2 linked regions of the Larkinella insperata genome follow. The protein of the gene in region 2 interacts with the protein of the main gene of each other region in a pairwise test. Links are inferred from orthologs where the notes say so. Each region holds a gene or a part of one and is shown on either strand. Other genes may lie near its edges.

Region 1 (8,437 bases), 1.2 Mb from region 2 along the record:
GCGCAGTATCAGGGTGCCGACAATTATTTCAACCACGGCCAATACCGGGAAGGCTGGTCGTACTTCAGCCGCACCATCGGCACGCCCTTCATTGCCCCCCGCGCCGACTATACCGCCCGGGTCCGCGAGTACATTGGAGGTGGTTTTTTCCCCAATAACCGTGTCAATGTCTGGTATCTGGGGCTGGAAGCCGCTGCTCACCAGGTTCAGCTTAGCGCCCGGGCGTCGTTCAGCCGCAATTATGGCACCTTCAATGAGCCTTATTCTCCGCCCTTCGAGCAGTTTTCCGCGCTTCTCTCCGCTCAGTACTCCTTTTCCCACCTGAACCATACCACGCTGGCGGTGAGCCTGGCCTACGATCAGGGCGAGCTTTACCCAAGGCAGACCGGCGGATTCTTGTCCATTAAAAAGAACTGGTAAGAAATCCCCTTCTCCTGCATTCCCGTTTATTTTTTGTTGAACCAACACTACTTAACTTACTAATTAGTAAGTTATTGCATTTTTTCATCGGTTCCGCACCCTAGGATTTTTGTTTTCTGCAAATCTAAAGGCCCCACTTCGTTCGTAAACCTGTTGAATCCTATCTATTCAACCATTCAAACTATTTTGAAACATGACTACGATTGCGAACAATCGGTTCCGTACGGCCGCGGGCGCGTGGGCGGTTGCCCTCCTGGTGGGCCTAAACGCATGTACCAACCCGGAGGAGCCCCTCCAATCAGCGGCTAAGCGACACAGCGGGGCGCGGGAAAGTGCAACGGAACTTCAGTTTTTTGTTCTGACGGACGACAACCATTTGAACAAGAAGAGCATCGCCAACCCGATGGGCAATTTGTCGGATACCGAAATCACGGGGTTACAGCCGGGCGAAAAAATTCTGGCCATCGACTTCCGGCCCGCTACCGGCCAGCTCTACGGTCTGGGCAGCAGCAGCCGCATTTACGTTATCGACCAGGAATTTGGCACCGCCCGGGCAGTGAGCAGTGAGCCATTCAGCCCCGGACTGAACAGCGACGCCGTCGGGTTTGATTTCAACCCCACTGTCGATCTGATTCGGGTTGTAACCAGCACCGGTCTGAACCTGCGCCTGAACCCGAACACCGGCCTGCTTCAGCCCGGGGGCCAGGATGGGGCAATTAACGGCGGCACCAACCCGGCCATCTCGGCAGTTGCCTACACCAACAGCCGGGGCGTTTCCAGCAGCACCGCGCTGTACGACGTCGATCCGGCTTCCGACCGCCTGTACCTCCAGAACCCGCCCAACAACGGTACGCTGGTGGAAGTAGGGCCGCTGGGCAAAGACATCGCCAGCACCGCCGGTTTTGATATTTCGTCCGACAATAAGCACGCGTTGCTCGTCTACCGGGTGGGCGATCAGTCGGAGTTGGGCCACGTCAACCTGACCAATGGAAACCTCCAGAAACTAAGCGATTTGGGCACCAAGTCGTACCTTGGCCTGGCCATTCCGACCGATCCCGTTGCGTACGCTGTCAGTGGCAACAACCTGCTGATCTTCAATCCCTGGGACATCAACCCGACCCTCCGGACCATCACCGGTTTGCAACCGGGCGAAACCATCCGCGGCATCGACATGCGCCCGGCTACGGGGCAGTTGTACGCTCTGGGCAACTCCAGCCGTATTTACGCGATCACCTATCCGGCCGGAACCACCAACGCTCAGGCTAACGTCATTGGCATGGGTGCTTTTACCCCGACCCTGACTGGCAGCGATTACGGTTTTGATTTTAACCCGACCGTTGACCGCATCCGGGTCATCAGCAATTCCGGACAAAACCTGCGCATCAACCCCGTTACGGGCGAAGTGGCGGTGGATGGCACCCTCAACTACGGGCCGAATGCCGTCGATAAACCGTCGGTGCGGGCGGCTGCGTACACGAACAATTACCAGGGCGCGACCACCACGGTACTGTACGATCTCGACGATTACTCCAACCGTTTGTACCGCCAGATTCCGCCCAACGCCGGAACGGTGGTCGGGGGGAGTCCGCTGGGCATCACCATTACGGCTACAAACGGTTTCGATATTGGAGGGCGCAGCAACAAAGGCTATGCCCTGCTGACGAGCGGGACAACCACCAACCTCTACCACATCGACCTCAACAGCGGAGCACTGACCAACATGGGTCAATTCCCGACTACGGTGCGCGGTTTTGCGATTGGCTTAGGTTTTTAACCTGACGTACCGGCAGACTCGACGGAAACACCCGCCGGTTTGCCGGTACGGACTAATTCAACTGAAATTTCTTTCCCGGTAGACTTCGGATAATTCCTTTGAACTCCAGATTCAGCAGCAGCGACGACAGTTTACTAACCGGAACCTGACTGCGCCAACTGAGTTCGTCGATGTGCCAATCGGCCTGTTGCCGGAAAAGCGCCAAAATCTGACTTTCTTCTTCGGTAAACTCCAGCGCCAGCAGCGTTTTTTCTGCTGGCGCGGTTTTACCAGCCGTCTGATCCCAGTTCAGCGCTTCCACAATATCCTCCGGCCTGGTGTAAATCTGGGCTTTGTTCTCCCGAATCAATTTGTTGCACCCCTGCGAGAACGTCTGATTCAGATGACCCGGCACGGCAAACACCTCCCGGTGGTAATTGTTGGCGTACTCGGCGGTGATCAGGGCACCCCCTTTGGCCGCAGCTTCCACCACGATCACCACGTCGCTCAGACCCGCGATAATCCGGTTGCGGGCCGGAAACAACCGGGGATCGGGCTTCACTCCCGGCCGATTTTCGGTCAGCAGGCCGCCCATCCGGAGCATTTCCTGCCCCGTTTTCGCGTGAACGTGCGGGTAGATTATATCCAGACCGCTGGCCATGACACCGATGGTGGGCAGACCACTGACCAGACTGGCGCGGTGGGCCACAATGTCAATTCCGTATGCTAAACCGCTGATAACGATCGGGCGGTAAGATTGCAGGTTCTGAACCAGTTCTTCGGTGATCCGGCGACCGTAGTCCGTGGCCTGACGGGTTCCCACGATGCCAATGGTTCGGTCGGTGTTCAGATCGGCGGGCCCCTGCCAGTACAGCATCGGCGGGGCATCGTAGAGCGCTTTGAGCCGGGCCGGATACTGAGAATCCGTGTAGAAGAGTTGCTGAACGCCCAGTTTTTCGCACCGCTGCTGCACCCGTTCGGTCTCCCGCAACACCTCGGGATGCAGGATCGCCCGCGCCGTCACATCTCCAATTCCGGGTATTTTGACAAGCCGGGCCACCGACGACCGAAATACTTCTGACGCCGAGCCGCAATAACTCATTAACTGACGAATCAGAACGCCACCCACGCCGGGCACGGACGTTAACGCCGACTGATAGAATAATTCAGGGAGATTCACTCGGTAAGCAACTGGTTTCTATCAAGACGCGGACCGGGTGCCGGAGTAACGGAGAGACCTATAAAATTTGTGTGTTCCGGCTTTGGTCCAGCCGGGTCGGAGTTCGAAAACCGGCCTTTGCTGATAAGCCAACTGGAGCGGGCAAACGCAACTTCTTCGTTAGCCTTCCAGTTGATCCCGCGTTTCGACCAGGAACTTGCGGATTTCCCGCAACCGGCTGATCATTTGCTTGATCTCCGTCTGGCGGGAATTACGGCTTTTCAGGTGCTGGCGGGCGCCCTCCAGCGTCAGTTTTTTTTCTTCCACCAGCTCCAGAATTTCCCGCAGGTGTTCGATGTCATCTTTGGTATAAATTCGGTCACCGGCGCGGTTTTTCCGGGGTTTGAGCGAAGGGAATTCCTTTTCGTAAAACCGCAGTTTCGAAATGTTCACATCCAGCATGTCGGCCACTTCCCGGATGCCATAGTACCGTTTGGTTAACTCCTCCATAGAACAAACTTCCGATCTGCCCGGAAGAAACACAAGTTTTCCGTAAATTTGCAAAACAATTCAATCCGTCGTCGTCCGATTGGTACAGACGGCCCCAAAGGTACCATGACTTCTTCCGAAATTCGCCAGCATTTTCTAGACTTCTTTCGCAGTAAAGACCACCTGATTGTGCCCTCCGCGCCCCTGGTTGCCAAAAACGACCCCACGCTGATGTTCAACAACTCGGGAATGGCCCAATTTAAAGATTTTTTCCTGGGCAACGGAACCCCTCCGGCCAAGCGCGTGGCCGATACGCAGAAATGCCTGCGGGTTTCGGGCAAGCACAACGACCTCGAGGATGTGGGTTTCGACACCTACCACCACACGATGTTCGAGATGCTCGGCAACTGGTCGTTTGGCGATTATTTCAAGAAGGAAGCCATTACCTGGGCCTGGGAACTGCTGACGGACGTGTATAAACTGCCGAAAGACCGTCTGTATGTGTCGGTTTTTCAGGGCGACGAGAAAGACAACGTTCCCTTCGACCAGGAAGCCTGGGATTTGTGGAAACCGATCGTGGGCGAAGACCGCATCATTCTCGGCAATAAAAAAGACAACTTCTGGGAAATGGGCGATACGGGTCCGTGCGGTCCGTGCTCCGAAATTCACGTCGATCTGCGCCCGCAGGCCGACATCGATCAGAAACCCGGCAAGGAACTGGTCAACGCCGATCACCCGCAGGTGGTCGAAATCTGGAACCTCGTCTTTATGCAGTTTAACCGCAAGGCCGACGGTTCGCTGGAACCGCTGCCCGCCCGGCACGTCGATACCGGGATGGGTTTCGAACGGCTTTGCATGGCCATCCAGAGCAAACTCTCCAACTACGACACCGACGTATTTACGCACACGATCCGGGTGATCGAAGAGCTGTCGGGTATCACCTATAAAGGTTCACAGCGCGAATATCCGGACGTGGCCATGCGCGTGATTGCCGACCACATCCGGGCGGTTTCGTTCGCCATTGCCGACGGCCTGATTCCCTCAAATGCGCGGGCGGGTTACGTCATCCGCCGGATTCTGCGCCGGGCCGTTCGCTACGGCTATTCGTACCTCGGCTTTACCGAACCGTTCCTGACCAAACTCGTGCCGACGCTGGCAATGCAGTTTGCCGATGTCTTCCCGGAACTGAACGCCCAGCGCGATTTTGTGGCCACGGTCATTCGCGAAGAAGAAGCAGCTTTCCTGCGCACACTGGAAAACGGCCTGAAACTGCTGGACAAAATTACGGCGGAACTGACCGAAAAAGGCCAGCAAACCATCGACGGGGAAACGGTTTTTGAACTCAACGACACCTTCGGTTTCCCGGTGGACTTAACGGCATTGATTGCCCGCGAAAAAGGCTTTTCAATTGATGAAGCCGGTTTCCAGAAAGCCCTTCAGCAGCAGAAAGAGCGGTCGCGGAAAGATGCGTCTTCCTCCACCGGCGACTGGACCGAACTCCACGACATCGACGGTGTTGAATTCCTGGGCTACGATCAGGTGCAGGCCGAAGCGCGGATTGCCAAATACCGGAAAGTGCAGAACAAACAGGGCACTCAGTACCAGATCGTGCTGGATCGGACCCCGTTCTACGCCGAATCGGGGGGCCAGATTGGCGACACTGGCGTGCTGGAAGTGCACGTTGGCGACGAAAAAGTCCTAGTGCGCATTGCGGATACCAGGAAAGAAAACGACCTGATCATCCACGTTTCCAACGACAAGGACCTGGAAGATGTGCTGGATAATCACGCGAACGTTCTGGCGAAAGTGGATGCCGACCGGCGCACCGCCATTTCCGATAACCACTCGGCCACTCACCTGCTGCACGCGGCCCTGCGGGATGTACTGGGCAAACACGTGGCGCAGAAAGGCTCGTACGTCGGTCCGGATGCGCTGCGGTTTGATTTTTCCCACTTTACCAAAGTAACCGACGAGGAACTGGCGGAAGTGGAGCGGATTGTCAACGAGAAAATCCGGGAGAACATTCCGCTCGACGAACGCCGTAACGTCCCCATCGAAGAAGCCAAAGGACTGGGCGCCATGGCCTTGTTCGGTGAAAAATACGGCGATTTTGTCCGGGTCATCACGTTTGATCCCGGCTACTCGGTTGAGCTTTGCGGGGGTACGCACGTTCCGGCGACGGGGCAGATTGGCCTTTTCAAGTTTACGTCGGAAGGTTCAGTTTCAACGGGCGTTCGCCGGATTGAAGCCGTTACGGCTGAGCGGGCCCTGGCGCTCCTGAACGAACAGCAGGCCACACTCGACCAGTTGAAGGAATTGCTGAAAGCACCGAAAGACGTGCTGAAAGCCGTGCAGAGCCTGCTGGACGAACGCGGCCAGCTGCAAAAGAAAATTGAAGCACTGGAAGCCGAGAAATTGCAGCAGGTGAAGACCGATCTGCTGACCAAAGTTCACGCCAGCAACGGCCATTTTGTGATCATCGAACGCGTGGAAGTGCCATCGGCCGATGCGCTGAAACAACTGGCCTACGATCTGAAAGCCAAAGTGGACAAGCTCGCGGTGGTGCTGGGTTCCGACATCAACGGCAAACCGCAACTGGCCGTGATGCTGCCGGAGGAATTGATTAAGGACAAGAACCTCCATGCCGGAAACCTGGTGAAAGAACTGGCGAAAGAAATCCGGGGCGGTGGCGGTGGCCAACCGTTCTTTGCCACGGCGGGCGGCTCGGATGCCAGCGGCCTCGACCGGGCGCTGGCCAAAGGCCGGGAATTGCTGCAATAAAAAGCGTTTGAGGTCGGGTTTATAGTGACTGACGGTGGTGACTCCGAGGTCACTATAAACCAACTCTATCCCATTCAGGGTCAAATAGCGGGGGTATTGCTTTTCCCGTCCTGATCTCCCTCCTGGTGTTCCGATCCGAATACCGTTCCCAGATACGAGTTCTGCCAATCCTCCACCTGCCCGGGTGTTTTGAGTTCTTCAATTTCAACCACCCGGTGTTTCAGGTGTGGATACTGGGTGTCCAGATCCTCAACGATCAGTTCAGCTTCCGGCTCTTCGGCCAACTTCATGGGAATCGTGGTGGGCGTTTCTACGCCGAATTCATCAACTCCAACGGCGCGTACAATGAACATTCTTTCCATACAAGGTGTGATTTTCTTTATATAACCAGCAGGATTCGTAAAAGTTGCCGGTCCGGTTGGTCAATGCCGTGCAGGTCAGCGTAGCCGTCAAGAAAATTCCGACTGACCCGGCGCAGTGGCTATTATCGCTCTGCTATGCCGGATTGACGGGCAGAAATTTACGGGAACCGTTGAGCCGCCAACAATGATTCAGCCGGCTGGTCGTTGAGCAAAGGAGCGCCCCCATTGCCTGAAATATGAGACAAATTTTCCTGCTTGCTTTTTTCTTTTTCGGAGTACTCTTTACGTCAACCGCCCAATCATCCCGTCAAAAACCGATTACCCGGGCGGAGTTCCTGCGATTGATGCAGACCATTGCCGCCGGATTAAACGAAAACAACGGTCGTAAAGCGGCCGACTGCTTTGCGCTGGACGCCATTTATTCCGAACCGCCGAACAAGCAGATTTACCGGGGCCGCGACCGGATTTTTGAGTTTTTCGGGGGCTGGAAAGGCCGCCCGAAAGTTACGCAGATGGTCTGGCACCACCTGGCCTTCGACGAGCAGACCCAGACCGGCTCCGGGGAATTTTCCCTGAACTACGGCTCCACAACGCACGGCATGGTCAGCATCCGGATCCGCGACGGACTGATCGGCAACTGGCGCGAATACTCCTACCAATCCGCGCTCGACTGGAATGGCTTCATCCTCCAGAACCCTTTTTAATTACGGCTTTTCGACAAGGCCCGGAACTCATACCGGGTCTAATGTGCCGTCTCGAAAAACCAACTTTACGATTTAACTTTTTCTCTACGCTTGTTTTTTTAAACTTATATTCTACATTTGTAGTACAAAATCTATAACTGTAGAATTTACGGTATTTATGATGAAGTTATCCGAAGCCGAGGAGGTACTTATGAATTATTTATGGGAAATGAAGACGGCTTTTATGCGCGATCTGTTAAATGCCTATCCGGAGCCAAAACCAGCCCCTACGACGGTCGCCACTTTGCTGAAGCGCATCATTGAAAAAGGATTTATTGGATATAAAGAATACGGTAATTCGAGAGAGTATCATCCACTTGTGAGCAAGGAAGACTATTTTTCAACGCACGTCAACGGGCTGATTAAAAACTTTTTCAACAACTCGGTTGCCCAGTTCGCTTCTTTTTTCACGACCCAAACCAGTTTATCAGAAAAAGAACTGGAAACACTCCGCGGGATTATCGACACCGAAATTCAAAAGAAGAAAAAATGATGGTTTATCTTCTAAAGTCCAGCTTCTGCCTGATGATCCTGTTTGGGATCTACAAGCTATTTCTCGAAAGGGAAAAAATGCCGGTATTCAACCGGTTCTACCTGCTGTCGGCCCTGCTCTTTTCCCTACTGGTTCCGCTTATTGCGTACGATATCTTTATCAATGCCCCTCCTGTTTCTCAACCCGACCCCATCAGATTCAAGAGCATCTATTCAGGTTTCGCCCGCAATTTCAGCG
Region 2 (8,489 bases):
TTTATTACCCAACCCGCCGTTACCAAACACATCAAGGCGCTCGAAGATCTGCTGGGTCTGCGGTTGTTCGACCGCAAAGGAAATACCATCGTGCTGACGCCCCCCGGGGAAGTTCTTTTCCGCTACGCCGGACAAATTTTCGATCTCTATCAGGAAGCACTTTTTGAATTAAACTCCTTTAAAAGCCAGCAAAAGGGCAGTTTGCGGCTGGGAGCCAGCACCACCATTGCCCAATATTTGATTTCTCCGCTGCTGGCGTCGTATTACGAACGCTATCCGACCATTCAGCTCAGCCTGCTAACCGGCAATACCGAGATGATCGAACACGCGGTTTCGGCCAAAGAGATTGATCTGGGGATTGTGGAGGGCAAAAAACACCATGCCGGCCTGAAGTACCACGACTTTCTGCAGGATGAACTGGTGGCGGTGGTTCACAGCAAAAGCCGCTACAGCCGCCTGAAGGAAATTACACTGGAAGAACTCAGCAACCTGCCGCTGGTGTTGCGCGAACGCGGTTCGGGTACGCTCGAAGTGCTGGAAACGGCGCTACAGGCCCGGGGCATCCGCCCTTCCAGTTTAACGGTGGTGATGCACCTGGGGAGTTCGGAGAGCATCAAGTCGTTTCTGGAACACGCCAACTGCCTGTCTATTCTGTCATCCCGGGCGATTGAGAAAGAAGTCCGGAGCGGTGAACTCAAAGTTGTGTCCATCAAAGATTTCCGTTTACCCCGCACGTTCAGTTTTGTCCATCTCCAGGGCTTACCGGAGGGACTCGCTGCTGGTTTCATGACCTTTGCCCGCCGATATTACAATCAGTAAGCCCCCTCCACGCTTTTTCATTCACTTAAAGTTCGGGAAGTGAATGAATTTATTGTATATTGCATGTACAATAAAATGATAAGTTTCAACTCCGTAACCCTTCCGCTGTGCTTTGCTACAGTTCCATGAATTTCGCTGATCTTCCGCGCAGCGACCAGAAGCCATGTGCCCGAACAATCCGGTTATTTTAAACTATATGCACAATGATTCTCCGTCCAACTCATTCCGTTCCTCAAACGTTTCAATCGATCCAGGCCCTGCGGGCCGTTGCGGCCCTGCTGGTTACCTTTTTTCATTTGTTTATGGTCACGGAGCAGGTCGATATTCACTTGCCTCTGCTGCGCTGTTTCAAAGCCGGTTTTGGGGGCGTCGATTTGTTTTTCATCATCAGCGGCTTTATCATTACCCACACCAACTTTTCAAAAATCAACCGCCCGGAGCAGTTCCTGCCGTATCTGAAAAAGCGCCTGGGACGAATCTACGCCATTTACTGGCCGGTTGTTATTTTGGCCGGTATCGCGCTAATCGGAATCAGGCAGGTTGCGCCCTCATTGCAGTGGCTCCCGTACTCTTTTGATCCGGTCGATCTCCTGAAAACACTGACGCTCATCCCCGCCCACGACAGTCCCCTGCCCGTTACCTGGTCGTTGAGCTTCGAACTCTATTTTTACGGTTTGTTTGGGCTGGTCATTATTTCCCGAACGCTGCTGATTTTGCCGGCTTTCGTTCTGGCGGCAACCCTCTACACCAGCCTGGTGAACTGGGCGGGCATCCCCCACTTCGGGTGGTTGCAGTATTTTCTGTTTAGCCCGTTTAACCTGGAATTCGGTTTGGGAATCGTGGCCTACTGGCTGGTTCGTCGGTACTCGTTCCGGATTCCGCCGATCGTGCTGGGAGTGGCTCTGTTTATTTTTCTGCTGACGGGCGAATTCGTTAAGCCTTCCGACGCCTGGCTGCGGGTTTGGGGCTTTGGGGTACCGACCACGATACTGCTGTTGAGCGTTGTTCAAAGAGAAATCGCCGGACGGACCTTCTGCCCGGCCTGGCTGCTCAAGCAGGGCGATGCCTCCTACATTCTGTATCTGATTCACGTTCCCGCTTTCATGGTGATGACGCACGCCCTGCTCATGCTGCACCTGGTGCCCTATGTTCTTCCGGCCAATCTCCTGCTGGTTGGCCTGTTGTGCTGGGCAAGCTGGCAACTGCATCAGCACGCTGAAAAACCGATTCTTCGCTGGCTTCAGAACCGGCTATCCGGACCTACCACCGCCCAGTACAGCCCCGATAAACGGTACCGGCTTCAAGTACCCGCCAGTCAGCCGCAGCCCGCATCCTAACTCCTCCTCCCCTGACTTGATCGAAACCGTCGCACTGCGTATTTCTGCCCCGAAGCCCCAAATGGGGCTTTTTTTATTCGCCAAAACTGCCGTAGATTGGCTTTTGATTTTTACAATCCCTATTTCCAAATGCGCAACAACCTATTTTATTACCTCGTTCTATTTATTCTGATCCTCGTTGATGGCTGGCTACTTGCCCACCCCAATCTCATCGGTCGAATCGGTATTTTCTGGTACGACCACGATTACCTCGAAACCCTGCCCAAAGCCATGGCAACGGTGGCAGCAACGGTAGTGGCGGCCCTGGTTATCAGCCTCGTTATAAAGCGGGTATTAAGTGGTCCCGTAGCGGTGGTGCTGGCAGTCGGCTTATTTGTCTTTTGCCTCTTCCTTGTTTTTCAGACCTACACCCAGTTTTCGTCCGGCACCTATCAATTTACGGGTTCCGGATTCAAAACCGGCGCGGTCCTGCTGCCTGTCATTATGGCGATTGTTTTCGGGAAAACGTCGTACGATGTGCTCACGACGAAGCGGACCAAGCGCTAATGCGGACCGCGCCATTCCGGGCTTTTGTCCCCGATACCCGGCGGCATCAATTCGATCGCATTTTTGACGGTGAAACCGTATGCGAGGAATGGGAGCAGGAACCGACCAATCATTCCGGTATAGCAGCAACTAATGCCCTTGATTTTGGGTTAAACAAGTAGATTTTGGACTTTCCTTACGTTTTTACCAAAGTAATCATGTGTCGTTACTAGTTTTTGGCTAATTTCGCCCGGCGCGGAGTCTACCGTTGCGGTGAGTATGCCCTGGGTACCTTTCACATTTTGCAGGTATCGATACGATGGAGTGCCAACCTAATTATTCCAATTTACCATAACCGATTTACTCTACCCCGAATACGTATGTCAAACACAGCCGAATTATCTGTCGATGGTAAAACCTATCAATTTCCAGTTGTTGTTGGTAGTGAAAACGAAAAAGCCATTGACATTTCCAATCTCCGCGACCAGACGGGCTATGTCACCTTAGACAGAGGATATAAAAATACCGGTGCCACCCAGAGTGCAATTACATTTCTGGATGGTGAAGAGGGCATTTTGCATTACCGGGGTTATTCAATTGAAGATCTGGCCGCAAAAGCCAGCTTTCTGGAAGTAGCTTACCTGCTGATCTACGGCGAACTGCCAACGCAGGAACAATACAATGCCTTTGAAGACCGCATCCGGCGTCATACGATGGTCAACGAAGACATGCGGAAGATTTTTGAAGGCTTCCCCAACAACGCGCACCCGATGGGCGTGCTGTCGTCGCTGGTTAGCGCCCTGAGCGCATTCTACCCGGATTCGTACGATGAAAAAGCACCGGATCAGACCGAATTGCACATCATCCGCTTGCTGGCAAAAATTCCGACCATTGCCACCTGGTCGTACAAAAAATCGCAGGGTCACCCGGTCAATTACCCCAAAAACCAACTCGATTACTGCTCGAATTTCCTGCAGATGATGTTTGCGCTGCCGGTTGAAGAATACCAAACCGATCCGGTGGTTTCCAGCGCCCTGAACAAACTGCTGATTCTGCACGCCGACCACGAGCAAAACTGCTCGACCTCAACAGTTCGGCTGGTGGGATCGTCCCGGGCCAACATTTATTCTTCGATTTCGGCTGGTATCAACGCCCTCTGGGGACCGTTGCACGGTGGTGCCAACCAGGAGGTAATTGAAATGCTGGAAGAGATCAAGGAGAACGGTGGTGATGTTGCCAAATACATTGATATGGCTAAAAACGCCAAGACAACCGGCTTCCGGCTGTTTGGGTTTGGTCACCGCGTTTACAAAAATTTCGACCCGCGCGCCAAAATCATCAAAAAAGCCGCCGACGACGTACTGGGCAAACTGGGCGTTAACGACCCGGTTCTGGAAATCGCCAAAGGGCTGGAAGAAGCCGCTCTGAGCGACGAATACTTCGTATCGCGTAAGCTGTACCCGAACGTTGACTTTTATTCGGGTATCATCTACCGCGCGCTGGGAATCCCGACGAATATGTTTACGGTGATGTTTGCCATCGGCCGTCTGCCGGGCTGGATTGCGCAGTGGAAAGAAATGCGCGAACAGAAAGAACCGATCGGTCGTCCGCGTCAGATTTACACCGGTGCCACGCTGCGGGAATTCAAAGCGCTGGCGGATCGTTAAATCATACGATACCCTAAACACAAAACCCGGCTCTGGTCGGGTTTTGTGTTTAGGGCTAGCCTGTAAAGCAAAAAAGAGGTGGTCAGCAACAGCCAACCACCTCTTCATTTGTCAAACAATAATTAAAACACTCCGCTTCAATTTTTCAAAGCAACGCACTGCGAAACAGCTTAGTCCAGTGAATCTTCGTCCTCTGCTGCGTTACCAGAAGCATCCACCAGAGCACCTTCGTCGCTGTTAACCTGCGCCCGGATTTTGGCTTCCAGTTCGGCCATCAATTCAGGATTGTCCAGCAGCAGGTTTTTAACCGCATCGCGGCCTTGTGAAAGCCGGTTTCCATCGTACGAGAACCAGGAACCTGATTTCTTCACGATATCGAGTTCAACAGCCAGATCAAGGACTTCACCCACTTTCGAGATGCCCTGACCGTACATGATGTCGAATTCAATTACTTTGAACGGAGCGGCTAACTTATTCTTAACCACTTTCACTTTCGTGCGGTTCCCCAGGATATCGTCACCGTCTTTGATTTGTCCGATCCGGCGAATGTCCAACCGAACGGAAGAATAAAACTTCAGGGCGTTACCACCGGTCGTTGTTTCGGGATTTCCGAACATAACGCCGATTTTTTCACGCAACTGGTTGATAAAGATGCAGCAGCAACCCGTTTTATTGATTACCCCCGTCAGTTTCCGCAGGGCTTGCGACATCAACCGGGCTTGCAGACCCATCTTACTCTCGCCCATATCGCCTTCCAGTTCGGCTTTCGGAACCAGAGCGGCAACGGAGTCAATGACGATAATGTCGATGGCACCGGAGCTAATCAGGTGCTCAGCGATTTCGAGTGCCTGCTCACCGTTGTCGGGTTGAGAGATTAATAAATTTTTCGTATCGATTCCTAGCTTCTCGGCATAGACGCGATCAAAAGCGTGTTCGGCGTCAATAAAGGCAGCCAGGCCGCCATTCTTCTGCGCTTCGGCGATGCAGTGCATCGTCAACGTCGTTTTCCCCGACGATTCCGGTCCGTAGATTTCAACGACCCGGCCGCGCGGAACACCGCCGATTCCCAACGCCAGATCCAGCCCCAGCGAACCCGTCGAAATAACCGGAACATCAACGACTTTGCTCTCGCTCAGACGCATTACGGTTCCTTTTCCGTAGGCTTTATCCAACTTTTCGATGGTCGTTTGCAGGGCTTTCAGTTTGCTGTCATTAGCCGTACTAGCAGGTGCTTGTGCCATGTGATGTGTTTACGCAAAAATTGATTTTTAGTATGTTTAACCTTATAAAATTAGCATTTTTCGGACAAAATTGCAAGTGCAGCTTGTAAAATAATCAGTAATACATGAAGCGTATTTTGCCCATTATTGCCCGCTTAAAGATAACACATATCAAACAGTCCTGCAACGTCCGATACCACTACCGGCAAACATATACCATATTTATATGCTATCTATATTTTATCTCACACACAAGTTCCGCTCAATTACCCAATCAGGCACTGGAACAGCGGGCGTCTCTGGATAGTGCCCAAAAATGGCAATTCCGATTCAACGGCCTGGGGTTTGTCCGGAACAATGAATACTTCGGTCCCATCGCTGACGGCTACACATTATTTGGGTACCAGTTTAACCCGCGCGTCGCCTGCCAACCGGCCCCAAACGTTGTGCTGGAAGCGGGCGTTTACGTTAAAAAAGACTTCGGACAGGACCGCATTACGCAGCTGGCGCCAACGTTCACCATCAAGTTCCGGCACCGCAACTGGAACTACCTTTTTGGGACGCTGGAAGGATCGGTGGGTCACAGGCTGATCGAGCCGCTGTACAATTTCGAACGGCTACTCCAGCAACGCATCGAGAACGGGCTGCAAATCAATCACCAAACCAAGCGCACGTTCTTCGATTTCTGGATAAGTTACCTCCAGAACACGCTGCCCGGTTACGCGCGTCAGGAGCACTTCTGGGGTGGCCTGTCCTTCAAACAACGGATCTGCGATCCAGGTCAGGCGTGGAGCCTTTCCATCCCCGTACAGGTCACCGCCTTTCACGCGGGCGGTCAGAACATCAGCAGCCCGCTGCCCGTCCGGACGGCGTTGAATGCCGCCGGGAGCCTGAGCCTGACGTGGCAGAATCCGACACCTGGATTGGTCCGTTCCGCCCGACTGGACACTTACCTGGTGGGCTACTCCGAAAACGCTGACAAACCGTCTTCCGGTGGGGCTCTTTACCCCAACCTGACCGTCCATCTGAAGCCCGTCACGGTTTTGCTTAGCTACTGGAACGGCAACCTCTACCGGGCTGACCTGGGCGGAGATCTTTACCAGAGTTACACGCGCCGGTACAACAGCACCTACCGGGAGCCTCACCGGCGGCTGTTGATCGCTCGGTTTCTGAAGGATGTAAAAATAACGGACGGCCTGGGGGTGACCGTCCGGTTCGAACCGCACTATGATCTGGCGAATCACCTATTTGAGCATTCGGAAGGAGTTTACATCTGGTTTGGCCGGTAAACGCTTACTCACCTGATCCGGGATAGGCCGGTCGGGCCACCGGCACCCGGCCCGAATCCTCCTGGTAGATCACCGGAAAGCCCAGACACTCCCGTTCTATGGTACGGATGGGCACTGGCGTGTTTTTTTCGACCACGGCCAGAATCGCCCACTCGCCCTCCTGGGTCGTCGTCACTCCGCTCCGGATCACCTGCGGATGATGCAGATGCACTGAAGCGGCTAAATCTCCCAGATTGGGCGGTTGCTCGGTTTTGGGGCGGCCCGGAATGTGAACGATCTGATCCATAACTAGCTGGTTAAATACAAGTTGTATTTACTAAGGTACAAGCGGCTGGTGGTTTCTGCAACCTTCGTCCAAACTTCCGCTTAAATTGGAAAAGCCTGAAACTGCCGGCACACACCACCAAAATCGCAGGCGGTGGTCGTCCGGCCATCTCCTGCAAACAGAAGCGCCACGGGCCGGCCGGTATCCACGTCCAGAATCACCGATCCCGAATCGCCGGGCATACTGAACGGTTTGCTTTCGTCTTCGCTCACAATTTCAACGGTATCGTTGAACGTCGCGATCCGTGGGGATGTGCGGGTTCCGTAGTTGATTTGCACGCCGTTGACGCGGGTCGCCGTGACAATGCCGGTAGTAACGCCGGTGGTTCGTCCGGATTTGATCACCCGCATACCGGGAACGGCTGCGGCTACTTTTGGTTCGTACTTGTCGATCCCCAGAATGGCACCTTTGCGAATCAGGCTTTCGTCGGCCACCACGGCAATAGCCGCATCAAACACGTTCACCACCGGATCAATGCGGGTGGCGGGAAACTGAATGGGAATGAAGGCACTCAGGGCGGCAAAAACGTCGTTGGGACTCGTCGGCGCTACTTCCGGCCCCGGCTGCACAACGGCGGTTCCGATGGTCAGCCGGTTGGTATCGGCCAGAACGTGGTTGTTACTCAGGACAAAGACCTGCTTGGACCCGCTGACCGTCCGTTGCAGAAAGCACCCCAGCGTACCGACAAAGGATTCGTTCAGGGGAGCAATGGAAACGCCCCCGACAATGGGCCGCTGTTTGCTGCGGTGATCGTCGACGGTGGTGGCGGCCAAGGCTTCGGCTTTGCTCAGCGCCAGTTGAATCGGCAACGGCTCTACATCGACTTCAATGCCCTGAAAACTCCGGGTGATGGCGGGCGTGTTAGCGCCCAGATCCAGCTTGTCGAACACGTACACCTTCAACACAAAATTATCCTTGACGGGCTTGCCTCCCCTGATCCGAATACCAACGCCGGAAGCGTGCACGTTCGACAAGGGTGTAGCAAATGCCGAAACGCCACCCCTGGCGGAAAACGCGTTCAGGATGGTGCTGCCTTCCTCAAACTGCGATTCGATCTCGGTTTGAACCCGCTCTTCCAGTTCGTTGCGGTATTCCCGCAGCGCTGCCAATACTTCGTTGTAGCTAGCCATGCTGTTAAAATTTAAGAATTTGGGGTCATTGCTGACCACCAACGACGTTAAAAACCGTTTACTCGTGTGAAGCGGAATACGAAATACCAAAAAAAAGAAAGAGAAAATTACCCGTCCGAAGAGGGTTTTTCCCCGGATAAATGTCTTATTGATGTCGGTTTTGTAGACACCGTTAGT

The links.
Region 1: the proteins of recA (region 2) and dprA interact in binary tests that used the Bacillus subtilis proteins (3 or more experiments, as listed by UniProt). The link is inferred for Larkinella insperata from one-to-one orthologs.

What each region holds. Positions count from the first base shown.
Region 1 is NZ_CP110973.1:4,768,350-4,776,786, reverse strand. Bases 1,301-4,193 are described here. They hold dprA (DNA-processing protein DprA), read right to left. Parts: upstream 3,354-4,193; coding sequence 2,247-3,353; downstream 1,301-2,246. Other genes in these bases: alaS (alanine--tRNA ligase), read left to right, coding at 3,948-4,193; OQ371_RS19390 (MerR family transcriptional regulator), read right to left, coding at 3,513-3,842; OQ371_RS19400 (DUF4394 domain-containing protein), read left to right, coding at 1,301-2,194. Also shown: OQ371_RS19405 (capsule assembly Wzi family protein), read left to right, coding at 1-420; more of OQ371_RS19400, read left to right, coding at 614-1,300; more of alaS, read left to right, coding at 4,194-6,602; OQ371_RS19380 (hypothetical protein), read right to left, coding at 6,683-6,964; OQ371_RS19375 (nuclear transport factor 2 family protein), read left to right, coding at 7,201-7,668; OQ371_RS19370 (BlaI/MecI/CopY family transcriptional regulator), read left to right, coding at 7,829-8,200. UniProt on the Bacillus subtilis protein: Protein that helps load RecA onto ssDNA during transformation. Binds cooperatively to circular ssDNA, is able to bridge different segments of DNA. Favors the loading of RecA onto SsbA- or SsbB-coated ssDNA and formation of RecA-DNA filaments.
Region 2 is NZ_CP110973.1:3,619,850-3,628,338, reverse strand. What follows is about bases 3,555-6,499. They hold recA (recombinase RecA), read right to left. Parts: upstream 5,590-6,499; coding sequence 4,519-5,589; downstream 3,555-4,518. Other genes in these bases: OQ371_RS14535 (lipid A deacylase), read left to right, coding at 5,694-6,499; OQ371_RS14545 (citrate synthase), read left to right, coding at 3,555-4,348. In the rest of the region: OQ371_RS14560 (LysR substrate-binding domain-containing protein), read left to right, coding at 1-819; OQ371_RS14555 (acyltransferase family protein), read left to right, coding at 1,023-2,156; OQ371_RS14550 (hypothetical protein), read left to right, coding at 2,286-2,702; more of OQ371_RS14545, read left to right, coding at 3,062-3,554; more of OQ371_RS14535, read left to right, coding at 6,500-6,857; OQ371_RS14530 (hypothetical protein), read right to left, coding at 6,862-7,143; OQ371_RS14525 (Nal1-like putative serine protease), read right to left, coding at 7,224-8,312. UniProt on the Bacillus subtilis protein: Multifunctional protein involved in homologous recombination, DNA repair and competence.